Regions from separate parts of the Pseudarthrobacter sp. MOO13 genome, predicted to be linked through region 1. Evidence: riboswitches for the same ligand, from Rfam matches in the RefSeq annotation. Region 1 holds a riboswitch; each other region holds the start of a gene.
What was found. Region 1 has a riboswitch for thiamine pyrophosphate ahead of thiD (bifunctional hydroxymethylpyrimidine kinase/phosphomethylpyrimidine kinase). Riboswitches for the same ligand answer to the same signal wherever they lie in the genome.
Positions count from the first base shown of each region.

Region 2: another riboswitch for thiamine pyrophosphate. It lies ahead of thiO (glycine oxidase ThiO); the one in region 1 lies ahead of thiD (bifunctional hydroxymethylpyrimidine kinase/phosphomethylpyrimidine kinase).
Region 3: another riboswitch for thiamine pyrophosphate. It lies ahead of AC4EEO_RS00400 (ECF transporter S component); the one in region 1 lies ahead of thiD (bifunctional hydroxymethylpyrimidine kinase/phosphomethylpyrimidine kinase).

Region 1 is NZ_CM177848.1:1,656,646-1,661,656, forward strand. Features, by position in the region: gene AC4EEO_RS07755 (Rne/Rng family ribonuclease) at 1-2,501, shown strand, start outside; TPP riboswitch at 2,652-2,749, shown strand; gene thiD (bifunctional hydroxymethylpyrimidine kinase/phosphomethylpyrimidine kinase) at 2,757-4,277, shown strand; gene rplU (50S ribosomal protein L21) at 4,542-4,850, shown strand; gene rpmA (50S ribosomal protein L27) at 4,912-5,011, shown strand, end outside.
Region 2 is NZ_CM177848.1:1,226,031-1,231,041, forward strand. Features, by position in the region: gene AC4EEO_RS05810 (RNB domain-containing ribonuclease) at 1-1,452, opposite strand, end outside; gene thiE (thiamine phosphate synthase) at 1,482-2,174, opposite strand; TPP riboswitch at 2,202-2,320, shown strand; gene thiO (glycine oxidase ThiO) at 2,316-3,605, shown strand; gene thiS (sulfur carrier protein ThiS) at 3,602-3,838, shown strand; gene AC4EEO_RS05830 (thiazole synthase) at 3,843-4,655, shown strand; gene AC4EEO_RS05835 (hypothetical protein) at 4,718-5,011, opposite strand, start outside.
Region 3 is NZ_CM177848.1:97,689-102,699, reverse strand. Features, by position in the region: gene AC4EEO_RS00405 (ABC transporter ATP-binding protein) at 1-1,020, opposite strand, end outside; gene AC4EEO_RS00400 (ECF transporter S component) at 1,020-1,643, opposite strand; TPP riboswitch at 1,711-1,851, opposite strand; gene AC4EEO_RS00395 (DUF4235 domain-containing protein) at 2,071-2,334, shown strand; gene mnhG (monovalent cation/H(+) antiporter subunit G) at 2,335-2,748, opposite strand; gene AC4EEO_RS00385 (MrpF/PhaF family protein) at 2,738-3,016, opposite strand; gene AC4EEO_RS00380 (Na+/H+ antiporter subunit E) at 3,013-3,558, opposite strand; gene AC4EEO_RS00375 (Na+/H+ antiporter subunit D) at 3,555-5,011, opposite strand, start outside.

The sequences.
Region 1 (5,011 bases):
ATGCCGAAGACGAAGCCGACGAGGACGCCAACGGGCCACTGGAAGACGGCGTGACCTCCCGCCGTCGCCGCCGCCGCCGCCGCGGTGACCAGGACCTGGAGTTGACCGGTGGGGAAGGCGACGATCCGCCCAACACGGTGACGAGGGTCCGTGCGCCGCGCGCGGTCAGCGAAGCGCCGGTCAACAACCGGGTCACCAGCGTCAAGGGCTCCACCCGCCTTGAGGCCAAGAAGCAGCGCCGCCGCGAATCCCGCGATACCGGCCGCCGCCGCACCGTGATCACCGAAGCCGAGTTCCTGGCCCGCCGCGAATCCGTGGACCGCCAGATGATCGTCCGGCAGCGCGACGACAGAATCCAGATCGGCGTCCTCGAAGACGGCGTCCTGGCTGAGCACTTCGTGTCCAAGACCCAGCAGGACTCGCTGATCGGCAACGTCTACCTGGGCAAGGTCCAGAACGTGCTGCCGTCCATGGAAGCCGCTTTCGTGGACATCGGACGCGGCCGCAACGCCGTGCTCTACGCCGGCGAGGTCAACTGGGAAGCCGTCAACCTCGAAGGCAAGCAGCGCCGGATCGAAAACGCCCTGAAGTCCGGCGACACTGTCCTGGTCCAGGTGACCAAGGACCCTGTGGGCCACAAGGGCGCCCGCCTCACCAGCCAGATCTCCTTGCCCGGACGCTACCTGGTGTACGTGCCCGGCGGCTCCATGACCGGCATTTCCCGCAAACTGCCGGACGTCGAACGCAACCGCCTCAAGCGCATCCTCAAGGACCGCCTCCCCGAACACGCCGGTGTCATCGTCCGCACCGCCGCAGAGGGCGCCTCCGAAGAGGAACTCACGCACGACATCAACCGGCTGCGCGCACAGTGGGAAGGCATCGAAAGCCAGTCCACCTCCACCAAGGTCCTTGCCCCCGAACTGCTGTACGGCGAACCTGACCTGACCATCAAGGTGGTCCGCGACGTCTTCAACGAGGACTTCTCCAAGCTGATCGTCTCCGGCGAGGAAGCCTGGGACACCATCGAGGCCTACGTCACCTACGTCGCCCCGGACCTGGTGGGCCGCCTCGAGAAGTGGACCAAGGACCAGGACATCTTCTCCGCCTGGCGGATCGATGAGCAGATCCACAAGGCACTCGAGCGCAAGGTGTTCCTGCCCTCCGGCGGATCCCTGGTCATCGACCGGACCGAAGCCATGACCGTGGTGGACGTCAACACCGGCAAGTTCACCGGCAGCGGCGGCAACCTCGAGGAAACCGTCACCAAGAACAACCTCGAAGCTGCCGAGGAAGTGGTGCGCCAGCTGAGGCTGCGCGATATTGGCGGCATCATCGTGATCGACTTCATCGACATGGTGCTCGAATCCAACCGGGACCTGGTCCTGCGCCGCCTCGTCGAGTGCCTGGGCCGCGACCGGACCAAGCACCAGGTTGCCGAGGTCACGTCCCTGGGCCTGGTCCAGATGACCCGCAAGCGCATGGGCACGGGCCTGCTGGAAGTCTTCGGCGAGCAATGCGAGGCGTGTGCCGGACGCGGCGTCGTGACCCATGACGATCCTGTGGAGCACCGCCGCGCCAACATCGTGGCGGCCGAACACCACGTCCAGCGCGCCGACAACCGTCCCGAAGCCCGCGGGGAGGCCCACCGCCCCGACGGACAGCGGACCGATGCCGGCCAGCCCGGTGCACGCCCCGAGCGGAAGCGCCGCCGTGGACGCGGCGGCCAGCAGGCCGAGGCAGTACCGGCGCCGGCAGTGCACGTGCACACTGTGCAGCCGGATCCCGGTGACGCCGAGCGGCACGCCAAGGCTGAAGCCACCCGGCTTGCGTTGGCCAACATCGCCGCGGCGGCCCACGCGGCGCACCTCCACGACGACGAGCTGGCAGCTGCCCGGCACGCGCCGGCGGAGCAGGCTACGGCCCCGCAAGCACCGGTCCAGCCTGCACCGGCAGCTGACGGGGAAAGGCACGACGCCGATACGCACGGGCGTCCCGCGGCGGTCCTGACGTTCGGCGGCGAGAAAGTCCCGCTTCCGTTCGTGGAGCACGCGGAGGAGCAGCAGCCCAAGCCCGCCCTGACGCTGGACCGGCTCGCGGAAGCATTCGCGCACCTCGGCCAGCCGGTTTCCGCCGTCGAGGACGCTCCGAAAAATCCTGCAGCGGCTGAACCGGCACCGGAACAGGCCGCACAGGAGCCCCGGCCGCAGGGCGGCGAAGCCCCTTCGCGGGCCGCGGAAGCACCGGCTGAAAAGGACTACTCCGACCACACGCTGGAGCAGACAAGGCAGCGCAGGCCGCGCCGCCACCGGGCCGCCAGCCGAGCCCAGGGCGCCGCGAACGAAACCGCCGTCCAGCACCATGAGAACGTCCAAGCCGCAACTACCGGGCACTCGCACGCAGCCAAGGCCCCCGAGCCCGCGAACCAGCAGCCCGCTGATAGCGGCAAGCGTTCCGAGGAACCCATCATCCTCGGCGTGGGCGTCCCGGCTTCGGAGCTCTAAATTCCGGCAGACCACGGCGTCGCTAGGTGAAGTCCCCGTCTCGTGGACCATTCCCCCCGAAAGTACAGGGGGAACAGTCCACGGGGCGGGGACTTCCTGCATCCGGCCGCTGTCACCTTTAGCCCGGTACCGCGCCACCGGCTAGGCTGGGAAACCGACACGGGGTGCCGCGCAGAAGGCCGGCTGAGATCCACACCCGTTGAACCTGTCCGGCTAGTACCGGCGAAGGGATGTCTGTTGTCTTCGACCCTCTCCATGCCCCTGCCAAGTGCCTCCACTGACTCCTCCGGGACCCCTGCGGGGCGCGATATCCCACGCGTCCTCTCCATTGCGGGCTCTGATCCTTCCGGCGGAGCAGGAGTCCAAGCGGACCTGAAGAGCATTGCAGCGCACGGCGGATATGGCATGGCCGCCATCACGGCACTGACGGCGCAAAATACCCGTGGCGTTGTGGCCGTCCACGTCCCGCCTGCTGCGTTCCTGGCGCAGCAGCTCGATGCCGTCAGCGACGACATCACCATCGACGCCGTCAAGATCGGCATGCTCGGCGACGAAGCGGTGATCCGCACGGTCCAGCAATGGCTCGACAAGGTGCGTCCCGCCGTCGTAGTCCTGGACCCGGTGATGGTGGCCACCAGCGGCGACCGCCTGCTGAAGGAAACCGCCGAAGCCGCCCTCCGCGACCTGCTTCCGCTTGCCCACCTCATCACCCCCAACCTGCCCGAACTGGCCATGCTGGTGGGCGAAGAGCCAGCGGGGGACTGGGAAGGTGCGCTGGACCAGGGCAGGCGCCTGGCGGATGCCACCGGCGCCACCGTCCTGGTAAAAGGCGGACACCTGTCAGGCGAAGGCTGCCCGGACGCCCTGGTGAACACCGCCGGTGTGCTGGCCCGGGACGTGGTGGAAGTGCCCGGCCCCCGCGTCAACACCCGCAACAGCCACGGGACGGGTTGTTCGCTGTCCTCTGCCATGGCCACGGTCCAGGCCCGGTTGGGCGACTGGGAAGGGTCGCTGCGGACGGTCAAGCCCTGGCTGGCCGGAGCGCTTGAGGATTCCGGCAGGCTGGAGGTCGGCCACGGGAACGGGCCCGTGCACCACTTCCACCATGTGCGGCCCCACCTGCCGGAAGGCGGCTTCGCGGCCAGGCTCTGGGCCGAAGCCCGGCAGGACCTGGCGGATATTTACGCCCTGGACTTCATCCAAGGCCTGGTCTCCGGCGAACTGGCGGAAAAGGACTTTGCCTACTATCTGGCCCAGGACGCCCAATACCTGAACGGCTACTCCCGGGTCCTGGCCCGCGCCAGTTCCCTGGCCCCCTCCGAAGAGGAGCAGCTGTTCTGGGCAGGCTCGGCCCGGCAGTGCCTGGAGGTTGAATCGGAACTGCACCGCTCATGGCTCAGCACCCGGCCCGGGCAGACAGGCCTGGGACCCGTCACCAAGTCCTACGTTGACCACCTCACAGCCGTCTCGGCGTCGGGCAGCTATGCCGTCCTTGCCGCCGCCGTCCTGCCCTGCTTCTGGCTCTACGCCGAGGTTGGCAGGACACTGCACGCCCGGTTCCTCGCGGCGGGCGAACCGGACGGGCACGCGTACGCCGCGTGGCTCCGCACCTATGCCGACGAGGGCTTCGCCGAGGCCACCCGGCAGGCCATCGCCATGGTGGATGCGGCCGGACGGAAGGCCTCCGACCATGAACAGGCCGCCATGGTCACGGCGTTCAAGCAGTCCTGCCGGCTCGAAGTGGAATTCTTCGACGCGCCGCGCATTCACTCCTGACGTCCAACGGCGGCGCCCCGGCTACAATGGATACGCACGGTTGCGGCGCTGCATGCCATGCTGTGGTTACTATCACAGCCGGCCCTCCGGAACCAGCCTCATTTGCGGCTGGAGACGGATTTAGCGTATTCTGGATCTTCGGTGCTTACGCCAACACTTGGGTTATGACCCCACGGCGTTGAGGCACAGCGAGAAACCAGGCTTTTATTGAGTCGGTTCCGCACGCAAATTTTGTTATAAACGTCGAGAGAAGTGAGTTCCCAAGTGGTGTACGCGATTGTCCGCGCAGGCGGCCGCCAAGAGAAGGTTTCCGTTGGAGACTTCGTTACCCTGAACCGCGTCGCCGGTGGAGCCGGCAGCACCATTGAGCTGCCCGCACTGCTCCTGGTTGACGGTGACAAGGTCACCTCCGCAGCCAAGGACCTGGCCAAGGTAACTGTTACGGCTGAAATCCTCCAGGACCTGCGTGGTCCTAAGATTGTCATCCAGAAGTTCAAGAACAAGACCGGCTACAAGAAGCGCCAGGGTCACCGCCAGGAACTGACCAAGGTCAAGATCACCGGCATCAAGTAACCACCGGTTACTGTTCAGGCATTTCAACAGATTCCCCAGAATTTAGAGGCAGGCATTCCAGATGGCACATAAAAAGGGCGCGAGCTCCACTCGCAACGGTCGCGATTCCAACGCACAGTACCTCGGCGTCAAGCGCTTCGGCGGCCAGGTCGTTTCCGCAG
Region 2 (5,011 bases), 430 kb from region 1:
GCGCACCTTGGTACCGGACGTCAGCTCGCCGGCGCAGCGGGCCGTCACCGCCGGTTCGGCGATCTGGATGATCCCGGAACTGCCGTTCCCGTTGCCGTTCTTGGTGGCTCCGTTGCCGTTTCCATTGCCGTTCTTGGCGGATCCGTTGCCGTTTCCGTTCTGGGGCTTGGACCCGGAAATCACGATCGCGTCGAATTCCTGGCCGATGTGGTTCAGCAGCAATGCCGCCTCCACCGTGTCCAGCGCCATCCGCTCCATCCGCGACGCCAGCTGGTCGGAACCGGCCATGATTCCCGGCAGCAGCGGCAGCGCCTCCCGTGCCCAGCCCGGAACATCACCGCCGTTGCTGAGGGCTTCGCAGATCACCAGCACGAAGCGGTCCACCAGCCGGCGCAGCGGGGCGGTGGTGTGGGCGTAGGCGGCGCCGATGGCCGACTGGATGCCGTCGTCCGGGACCGTCCCGTCAAACGCCGTATAGGACGCGCCCCGGAACAGCATCCCGGCCGAATGCATGATGGCCAGCTGGCGGGGATCGGTGGGGTCAAGCGACCGCAGGTACTCGCCGTAGCTGACTTCGCCGTCCCACGGCCTGCCCAGCACTTCGGTCTGCAGCCGGAAATGCCTCAGCGACCGCTCATCCGGGGCCGGCATGGTGCGCAGGATGCCCACCTTGCCTTCCAGCATGAGCTGGGCGGCCGCCATCCCCGTCATCAGCGAAATCTGCGCGTTCCAGTCCTCCACGGGAAGCTGCGGGGCGGCGTCGATCCGGTAGCCGCCGTCGGGCAGCTGAACGATCTCCTGCTCCGGCATGTTGAGGCTGGCGCCCCCGCGCTCCCGCTCCAGCGCCACCCGTTTCAGCCCCACTTCCCGGAGCAGTTGCAGCACGGGGGGAGCGGTGCCGGCGTCGAGGGCTGCTTGTGCACCTTTGTAGCTGAGCTTGTCGCGGCTGCGGATCCGCGCCCGCCTGACGCCCACGGACGTCACTGCTGCGTCGGCGTCGAGCGTGAATTCCCAGACGAAAGCCGGACACTCCTGGCCCGGCAGCAGGCTCCCGGCCCCTTCGCTGATGACCTCCGGGTGCAGCGGGATCCGGCCGTCGGGAGCGTAGAACGTCTGCCCGCGGCGCCTGGTTTCAGCATCCAGCGGACCACCCGGCGCAACAAATGCAGGAACATCGGCGATCGCGTACAGCACCCGGTAGCCGCCCCCGTCCGGCTCGATGAACACGGCTTGGTCCAGATCCGTGGACGAGGCGGGGTCGATGGTCACGAATGCGACGGCGGTCAGGTCATAGGACGGCAGTTTCAGGGCCGCCACGGCGGCGCGGGCGTCGTCCACTGCCGCGGCCGGGTAAGGCCCCGGCAGTTCGAGTTCGGTCCGCAACGCGCCCAGTGCCTCTTCCAAGGCGTTCCGGTGGTCGCGGACATTGGGAGCCAACCGATGATGTGACACAAAAGTCAGCGTAACTCCAAGTCCCGGGTTTACGCAGGCCCGGGGCCGGCAGCGTCCAGCGCGTCGAGCAGGGAGGCCGCAGCGGCCGCGGGATCCGACGCCTCCGTGATGGCACGCACCACCACGATCCTCCGTGCTCCTGCCTCCGCCACCTGGTGCACGTTCCCGTGGTCTATGCCCCCGATGGCAAACCACGGCACCGGGTTGGGTACTTCCGCGGCGGCCTTGGCGGCGTACTTCACCAGGTCCAGCCCGACGGCGGTCCGGCCGGGTTTGGTGGGCGTGGCCCAGACAGGCCCCACGCAGAAGTAGTCCAGGTGGGAAGGCCCGGCAGCGGCGGAGAGGGCGGCATCCACCTGCTCCGGGCTGTGGCTGGACAGCCCGATGGCCGCATTGCCGTTGACCAGCGTCCGGGCCGCAGCCAACGGGAGGTCCTTTTGGCCGATGTGGAACACCGGTGCGCCGGACAGCACCGCGATGTCGGCCCGGTCGTTAACGGCCCAAAGCCGCCCGTGGCGAACCGCGGCCTCCTTCAAGACCGCCAGCAGGTCCAGTTCTTCGGCTGCCTCGATGCTCTTGTCGCGCAACTGGATGATGTCCACGCCCCCGGCGAACGCGGCATCCACGAACCGGGCAAAGTCGCCGCGGTCCCGGCGCGCATCCGTGCAGAGGTACAGTCGGGCCGCCCCAAGGGCAGGAAAGGAGGAGGGGGACATATTCATGCCTGCCAGCCTAGTTCCTCTAAACTGGGCTGGTACTGCGGGAGCCCGCGGCAGCTGTCACAAAGCGCCGGGCTGAGAGGGCGTCGGAGCCGACCGCTTGACCTGATCCGGCTAATACCGGCGTAGGGAAGGAACCACACCATGACCAGCACCAGGAACTGCCTGCCCGGACTTGGCGATGACGCCATCCGGGCCGACGTCGCCGTCATCGGCGCCGGAGTGGTGGGACACGGAATCGCCTGGGAGATCCAGCGCTCCGGCAGGTCCGTTGCCCTCATCGATGACGCGCCCGGCGCCGGCGCCAGCTGGGCCGCTGCCGGCATGCTGGCCCCCGTCAGCGAGCTGCACTACCAGGAAGAGGACCTCCTGGAACTCATGCTCGACGCATCATCCCGCTGGCCAGGCTTCGCTGCCGGCGTCGCCGCAGCAGCCGGAGCCGGGACCGGCTACCTGATGACACCCACCCTCGCTGTCGGTGTCGACGCTGCCGACCGGCGGGCGCTGATGGACCTGCGCGCAGTGCAGCAGGCCAGCGGCCTGGAGGTGGCACCGTTGACCGTGCGTGAAGCCCGCAGCCGCGAACCCCTGCTGAGCCCGGGGATCTCCTGTGCGCTGGACACCCCGGCCGACCACCAGGTGGACCCGAGGAGGCTGATAGCGTCCGTGCGCCTGGCGCTCGCCGCAACGGTACGGGAAACCCCGACGGTGGCGGTTGCCGGTGCAACGGAAGGTTTTGCCGTCCCGGAGCGGGCGGCCGGACTGCTGTGGAAGGACGGGACGGTGGCCGGCGTCCGCCTTGGGAGCGGCAGCACAGTCCTGGCGGGGGAAACTGTCGTGGCCAACGGCCTGCACGCGGCGTCCCTTGACGGCTTGCCCCACGGCCTTGACCTGCCGCTGCGGCCGGTGCACGGGGACATCCTCCGGCTTTCCGTGCCGCAGCACCTCCGCCCGTTGGTGACAGCCACGGTGCGTGGGCTGGTCCACGGGATCCCGGTGTACATCGTGCCCCGGGAGGATGGCACGGCAGTCATCGGCGCGTCCCAACGGGAGGACGCCCTCTCCGACGCCGTGAGCGCCGGGAGCGTCTACCAGCTTCTCCGGGACGCCCAGGCGCTGGTTCCCGCCGTCGCCGAACTTGAACTCCTGGAATGCACCGCCCGGGCGCGCCCCGGAACCCCCGACAATGCACCCTTGCTGGGCCGGGTTGCGGCGTCCTTGGGATCCGGGGGCCCAGCCGACGGGCACGTGCCGGGGCTGATCATCGCGACCGGTTTCTTCCGGCACGGGGTGCTGCTCACGCCCGCCGCCGCCGCGATCTGCACGGCACTCCTGGACGGAGCCGCCGATCCCCGCTGGGCACCGTTCACCCCGGACCGTTTTTCCGGGTCGGCCGTGGCCGTCCCCAGCCCCCATCTGAAGGAGACAGCGTGAACATCACCCTCAACGGAAACCCGCACACGGTGGCCGACGGCGCCTCCATCACCACGCTCGTCAGCCAGGTCACCGGGCGGCCGCTGGCCCCCAACGGCCAGGCGACGGACGGCAGGAAACTGGGCGTCGCCGTCGCCCACAACGCCCAGGTGGTGCCGCGCAGCCAATGGTTCGGTACCGCGCTCGCCGACGGCGACGACATCGAACTCGTCACTGCAGTACAAGGAGGCTGACCCCATGACCGAAACCGGCACCATCAACACCGCAAGCCAAGCCGCAGATGACACCCTGGTGATCGACGGCGTCGCCCTCGGATCCCGGCTCATCATGGGTACCGGCGGTGCGCCCAGCCTGGACGGCCTGGGCGCTGCGCTCCTGGCCTCCGGGACGGCACTGACCACGGTGGCCATGCGGCGCTACTCAACCGCGGAAACCGGCTCTCTGTTCCAGTTGCTGGTGGACCACGGGATCAAAGTCCTGCCCAACACCGCTGGCTGCTTCACGGCCCGGGACGCTGTCCTCACCGCGGAACTGGCCCGGGAGGCCCTCGAAACCGACTGGGTGAAGCTGGAAGTCATCGCCGACGAGCAGACCCTGCTGCCGGACGCCGTGGAACTCGTTGACGCCACCGAGCAGCTGGTCAACCGCGGCTTCAAGGTCTTTGCCTACACCAACGACGATCCCGTGCTGGCGCTGCGGCTGGAAAATCTTGGTGCCACCGCCGTGATGCCGCTCGGCGCACCGATCGGCACCGGCCTGGGCATCCTGAACCCGCACAACATCGAACTCATCGTCTCCCGGGCCTCGGTTCCCGTGGTCCTGGACGCGGGCATCGGTACGGCCTCCGACGCCGCCCTGGCCATGGAACTGGGCTGCGACGCCGTCCTGCTGGCCACAGCCGTGACGCGGGCGCAGAACCCGGCGCTGATGGGGGAAGCGTTCAAGCACGCCGTGGTTTCCGGAAGGTTGGCGAGGGCAGCCGGACGCATCCCGCGCCGGGAACACGCCCTGGCCTCATCGGCGATGGAGGGCCGGGCCGAGTTCCTCTAGCCCATAAAAAGCCTGTGGCCACCACCCGTCCGGGTGGTGGCCACAGCTTTACTCAGTCCGGTTCAGCCCCGCAGGACCGCGTTCAGCCGTTCCGTGTCATGGCGTGTCCGGGTGCGGCCCAGGTAGGCGACGGCGGCAATGGCCGCGGCGGTGCCGAGGACGATGGGCAGGACCCAGGGGAGCCACGTCAAACCCGGAAGGTAGCCGAAACCTGCCGTCATGAGGATGATCCACGCCATCGCCGCGACGCCCACGGCGATCCCGGCGGGCACGCCCGCGCCGTATCGGGAATGGCGTTTGTCATTGGCCCAGACGATAAACCCGGCGGCGAGCGTGGCAAGCACCACGATGGTCAG
Region 3 (5,011 bases), 1.6 Mb from region 1:
GAACGTTGATTTTCCGGCGCCGTTCGGGCCGGTGACGGCCAGCGCCTGGCCGGCCCGGACCTGCGCGGCAACACCCTCCTGGACAGGAACCGGCGGAATCTTCCGGAAGCCTTTGCGGCGGGGACGCTCGCGGGAGACCGCCAGGTCTTCGGCTGCAAGCAGGAGGTTGCCGGTTACGGCGGCCGGGATGCCGGACCGGCGGCGGGTGGCCGGCACATACCCCGGCACCCAGACTCCGGCCGCCGTCAGCATGGCCCGGGCCTCGCTGAGCACCCGGTCCGGAGGTCCGTCCAGGAGCACGGCGGGATCCGAGGCGGAGCCCGGCTGCAGGACCACGATCCGGTCCACCAGGTCCTTCCAGACGGAAACCCGGTGCTCCACCACCACCAAAGTGGCCCCGGTCTTGTCCAGGCAGCGTGCCACGGCGTCCCGGACCTCCAGCACTCCGTCCGGGTCGAGGTTGGCGGTGGGCTCGTCCAGCAGGATCAGCCCGGGACGCATCGCAAGGATGCCCGCCAGCGCCAGGCGCTGTTTCTGACCGCCGGAGAGGGCCGACGTCGGGTGGTCCAGCGGGAGGTGGGACAGTCCGACGTCGGCAAGCGCCTCGTGCACGCGCGCCCAGATGGCGTCGCGGGGCACGGCAAGGTTCTCGGCGCCGAAGGCGACGTCGTCCCCCACCCGGGAGAGGACCACCTGCGTCTCCGGGTCCTGCTGCATCAGGCCGGAGCGGCCGCGACGCTCGCGGGGAGGGGCGCCGTCAACCAGCAACGAACCGGACTCGTCCGCATCGCCGGCCTCGCCGTCGTCGTTGATGTCGCCCAGGACCCCGGCGAGGGCATGCAGGAGCGTCGACTTCCCGGCACCCGAGGGACCGAGCAGGAGTACCCGCTCGCCGGGGCGGATATCCAGGTCGAGGGCGTGGACGGCAGGTTTGGCCCTACCGGCATGCCGCCAGCCCCAGCCGCGGGCCGTGACGGCGGCAGGGCGCACGCCTCCTGCGGCGTCCTGGGAAGGTGCCATCAGGAGAAAACTGGCTCCGTTGCAGCCTTGCGGGACGCGAAGGAACTCAGCACCCCGGTGCGGGCCAGGCCGCGGGTGGCGAGCCAGGACAACGCGCCCGCCAGCACGGCGCCGGACACCGTGGTCAGGACGATGTAGGCGAGCTTGTCCGCCCCGGAGTAGGCAATGTTCCAGCCCCACGGTGCGAATGAGTCATTCAGGCCGCAGAAGAAGCCCGCGGCCGCCCCCGCCACGAGGGAGACGGGCAGGTTGAACTTGCGGTAGACGAAGACCGCGAAGATGATTTCCGCGCCCAACCCCTGGATGAAACCGGAGAAAAGGACGGAGGCGCCGTATTGGGAACCCATCAGGAGCTCGCCCGTTGCGGCCACAGTTTCGCAGAACAGGGCGGCTCCGGGTTTGCGGATGATGAGCATTCCCAGCACGCCGGGAATCATCCAGCCGCCGGCCAGGATCCCGGTCAAGGGCGGGTAGGCGGCGTTCATGGGGGCCGACAGGGCGGCGGCGCCCTGGTCCCAGGCCCAGAAAATGACCCCGCCGGCGATGGCCACCAAGGCCGCCACCACGATGTCGACGACGCGCCAGGACTTACTGGTGGTCTTCTTGATTGCAGCAGTACTCATGTGATCCTCCTGGGTAACAGGAGGGGAAAGTGGCTCCGGCTGGCGGACCGTTGCCGGTCCGGCCGGACACTTTGAGAACTCGACTCCCTTGCGCCGGTACTAACCGGATCAGGTTCGAGGGTCTGCGGCTGTCCCGCACTCTCAGCGCCCACCTGCGGTTCCCGGCATGGCCAGGTTGTCCGACGGCGGCGCTCCCCTGTCGTTTTTGAATGTTGATGTTCGCGTGTAGATACTGCCCGGTTTGGGCGTGGTCAAGTTTACACCTGGCGGGGGCTGGGCGGCGGCCATGCCGGCTGTTGAACCGGATGTGACCGCGGACCGCCGTCAGCGGGCCCGAGAGGATGCCGGCCATGCCCTTGCCCGGACCGGTCCGGGTGTACGGCTAGGCTGGAGGCAGTCCGTTTTCCGCCCGCAAGGAGTACTAGGAATGAACCTCTTCATCAAGCTGCTCGGTACCGCGGTGAGCCTGGGCGCAGGCCTGGTCGGCACCAAGCTCGTCAACACCATCTGGGAGAAGACCACCGGGCAGAAGCCGCCCAGCGGCAAGGGCGAGGACGTGCCCACCAGCCTGCGGTCGGCCTTGACTTTCGCACTGATCTCCGCGTCCGTCAGCGCCATCATCCAGGTCCTGGCCAACCGGGGCACCCAGCGCGCCATCACCCGCTTCGCCAAGACGCAGGACATCGTCTAGCTACTGGCGGTTTTCGCCGTCGTCGCGGTTGTCCGTCAGGGCAGCCTCGGCGGCGGCTTTTTGCACTACGGCCTCAAGCTCATCGGCGGCGAGCAGCTCCCGGTGCAGGTGCTTGGTGCGATAGCCGGCCCGGCCCACCATGTGCGCGGACACCGGCACCGTGAGCAGCTGGAAGATCCAGGCCACCACCAGGACCGGCCAAACCCACCAGTTGCGCATCTGCAGCCCAATGGCTGCCAGCAGCAGGAACAGGCCCAGGACCTGCGGCTTGGTGGCGGCGTGCATGCGGCTCATCAGGTCCGGGAAGCGGAGCAGCCCGATGGCGGCGCCCAGGGACAGGAGCGCACCCGCCACCATGAACACCGCGGAGGCAAGGTCGATCCACGCGTCCGCGCCGGAAAAGTCAGGATTCATGGGGGTTCACCCTCCGGTCGGCGACGAACCGGGCCACCGTGACCGACCCGATGAACCCAATGATGGAGATGGCCACCACCAGCATCAGGTTGTTCAGGTGCCGGTTCACGGCCATGTCCACGCACAGGGCCCCGCCCAGGATGGCGAGCAGGACATCGGCCGCAAGCACCCGGTCCAGCAGCGAAGGGCCGCGGGCAATCCTGATGATGGCCCCGCCCGCGGCGAGGGAGAAGATGACGGCCGTGACCGCCAGGACAACAGGCATCATGCGGACGCCTCCATTCGGACGGCTTCGAGTTCTTCGGCGGACCCCATGATGCGGATCAGGCCCGCTTCGATGGACCGGACCTCGTTCCGCAGGCCCTCGATGTCCTGCTTGGAGGTGATGTTGAGTGCATGCAGGTACAGGGTGGAGGCCGGGCGGTCCACCTCCACCACCAGGGAGCCGGGAATCAGGGAGATCACGTGCCCGGTGGCGGTGACGATCAGGTCCTGGTGGCTCCGGAGCTTCACCGCGACGACGGCGTTGGTCACCTTGGGTCCGCGGACGGTGGCCAGGTACAGGACCTGGCCGCTGGCAACCACCACTTTCGCCAGGAAGGCAAAGGCGAAGGGCACGGCGTACAGGATGTTGAACCGGCCGCTGAGTTCCACCGGCGGAAGGTAGAACAGCCTGGCAACGCCTACCGCCAGCAGGGCACCGAAGAGCAGGTTCCCGGGGCTGAAGTCCTGCCACAGGGCGCCCCACACGATCACCAGCCACACCAGGAGGGGAAGCTCCTGCCGCAGCGAAATCCGTTTGCGGCTCATCGTCCTCCTCCCGTCACGGTGGCCGGAACGGCGGTATTGCTGCCGAGGACCGACTGGATGTAGGGGGCCCGGTCCAGCATGTCCCGCGCAGCCTGGTCGGAGAGCCCGAACAGCGGCCCGGCGAACACGGTGAGCGCGACGCCGAGCACCACCAGGCCAAGGGTTGATCCCACCATGGTGCGCGGCAGGAGCGTGACCGTGTTGAGTTTGGCGCCCGGACCGGCGGCGCGCCCCGAGGGGCCGGCCAGCAGCACGGGGTCCGGATGTTCGGCGTCCTCCGGCTTCCGCCAGAACGCCCGGTTCCATACGCGGGCGATGGCCAGCAGCGTCAGCAGGCTGGTCAGCACCCCGCCGATCACCAGTGCGTAGGCCAGCGGGGTCCCCAGCTCAATGCCGGCCTGCAGCAGGCCCACCTTGCCGAGGAACCCGGAGAACGGGGGGATGCCGGCCAGGTTCATGCCGGGGATGAAGAACAGCATTGCCAGCAGGGGCGAGAGCTTGGCCAGGCCGCCCAGCCGGTCAACGGAGGAGCTGCCGCCGCGGCGTTCGATCAGGCCGGTCACCAGGAACAGGCTGGTCTGGATGGTGATGTGGTGGGCCACGTAGAAGACCGCAGCCGCCAGCCCGGCCACGGAGGACATGGCCAGCCCGAACACCATGTACCCGATGTGGCTGACCAGGGTGAACGAGAGCAGACGTTTGATGTCGCTTTGCGCCAGCGCACCAAGGATGCCCACCACCATGGTCAGCAGCGCCACCACCATCAGTGGCGTGTTCAGGGTGTCGCCGGGGAACAACAGCGTCTCGGTCCTGACCATGGCGTACACGCCCACCTTGGTCAACAGGCCGGCGAACACGGCGGTGACGGGTGCCGGCGCCGTGGGGTAGGAGTCGGGGAGCCAGAAGGACAGCGGGAAGACGGCGGCCTTGATGCCGAACGCCACCAGCAGCATGACGTGCAGCAGGGTCCTGGTGCCTTGGTCCAGGTCGCCCAGCTTGAGGGCGAGGTCAGCCATGTTCACTGTCCCGGTTGCGCCGTACACCATGGCGATGGCGATCAGGAACAGCACGGAGGACACCACCGACACCACCACGTAGGTGACGCCGGCGCGGATCCGGGGCCCGGTGCCGCCCAGGGTCATCAGCACGTAGCTTGCGGTCAGCAGGATCTCGAAGCCTACGTAGAGGTTGAAGAGGTCGCCGGAGAGGAACGCGTTGGACACCCCTGCCACCAGGATCAGGTAGGTGGGGTGGAAGATCGAGACCGGTGCGTCTTCGTCGCCGTCGGCCATGCCTTGCCCGGTGGCGTACACCAGCACGGCGAGGCTCACTGCCGAGGAGACCACCAGCATCAGCGAGGAGAACTGGTCCACCACCATCACGATGCCCCAGGGCGGCAGCCAGCCGCCGATGGTCACCGCGGCGGTCCCGCTGTTCCACGCGGACGCCAACA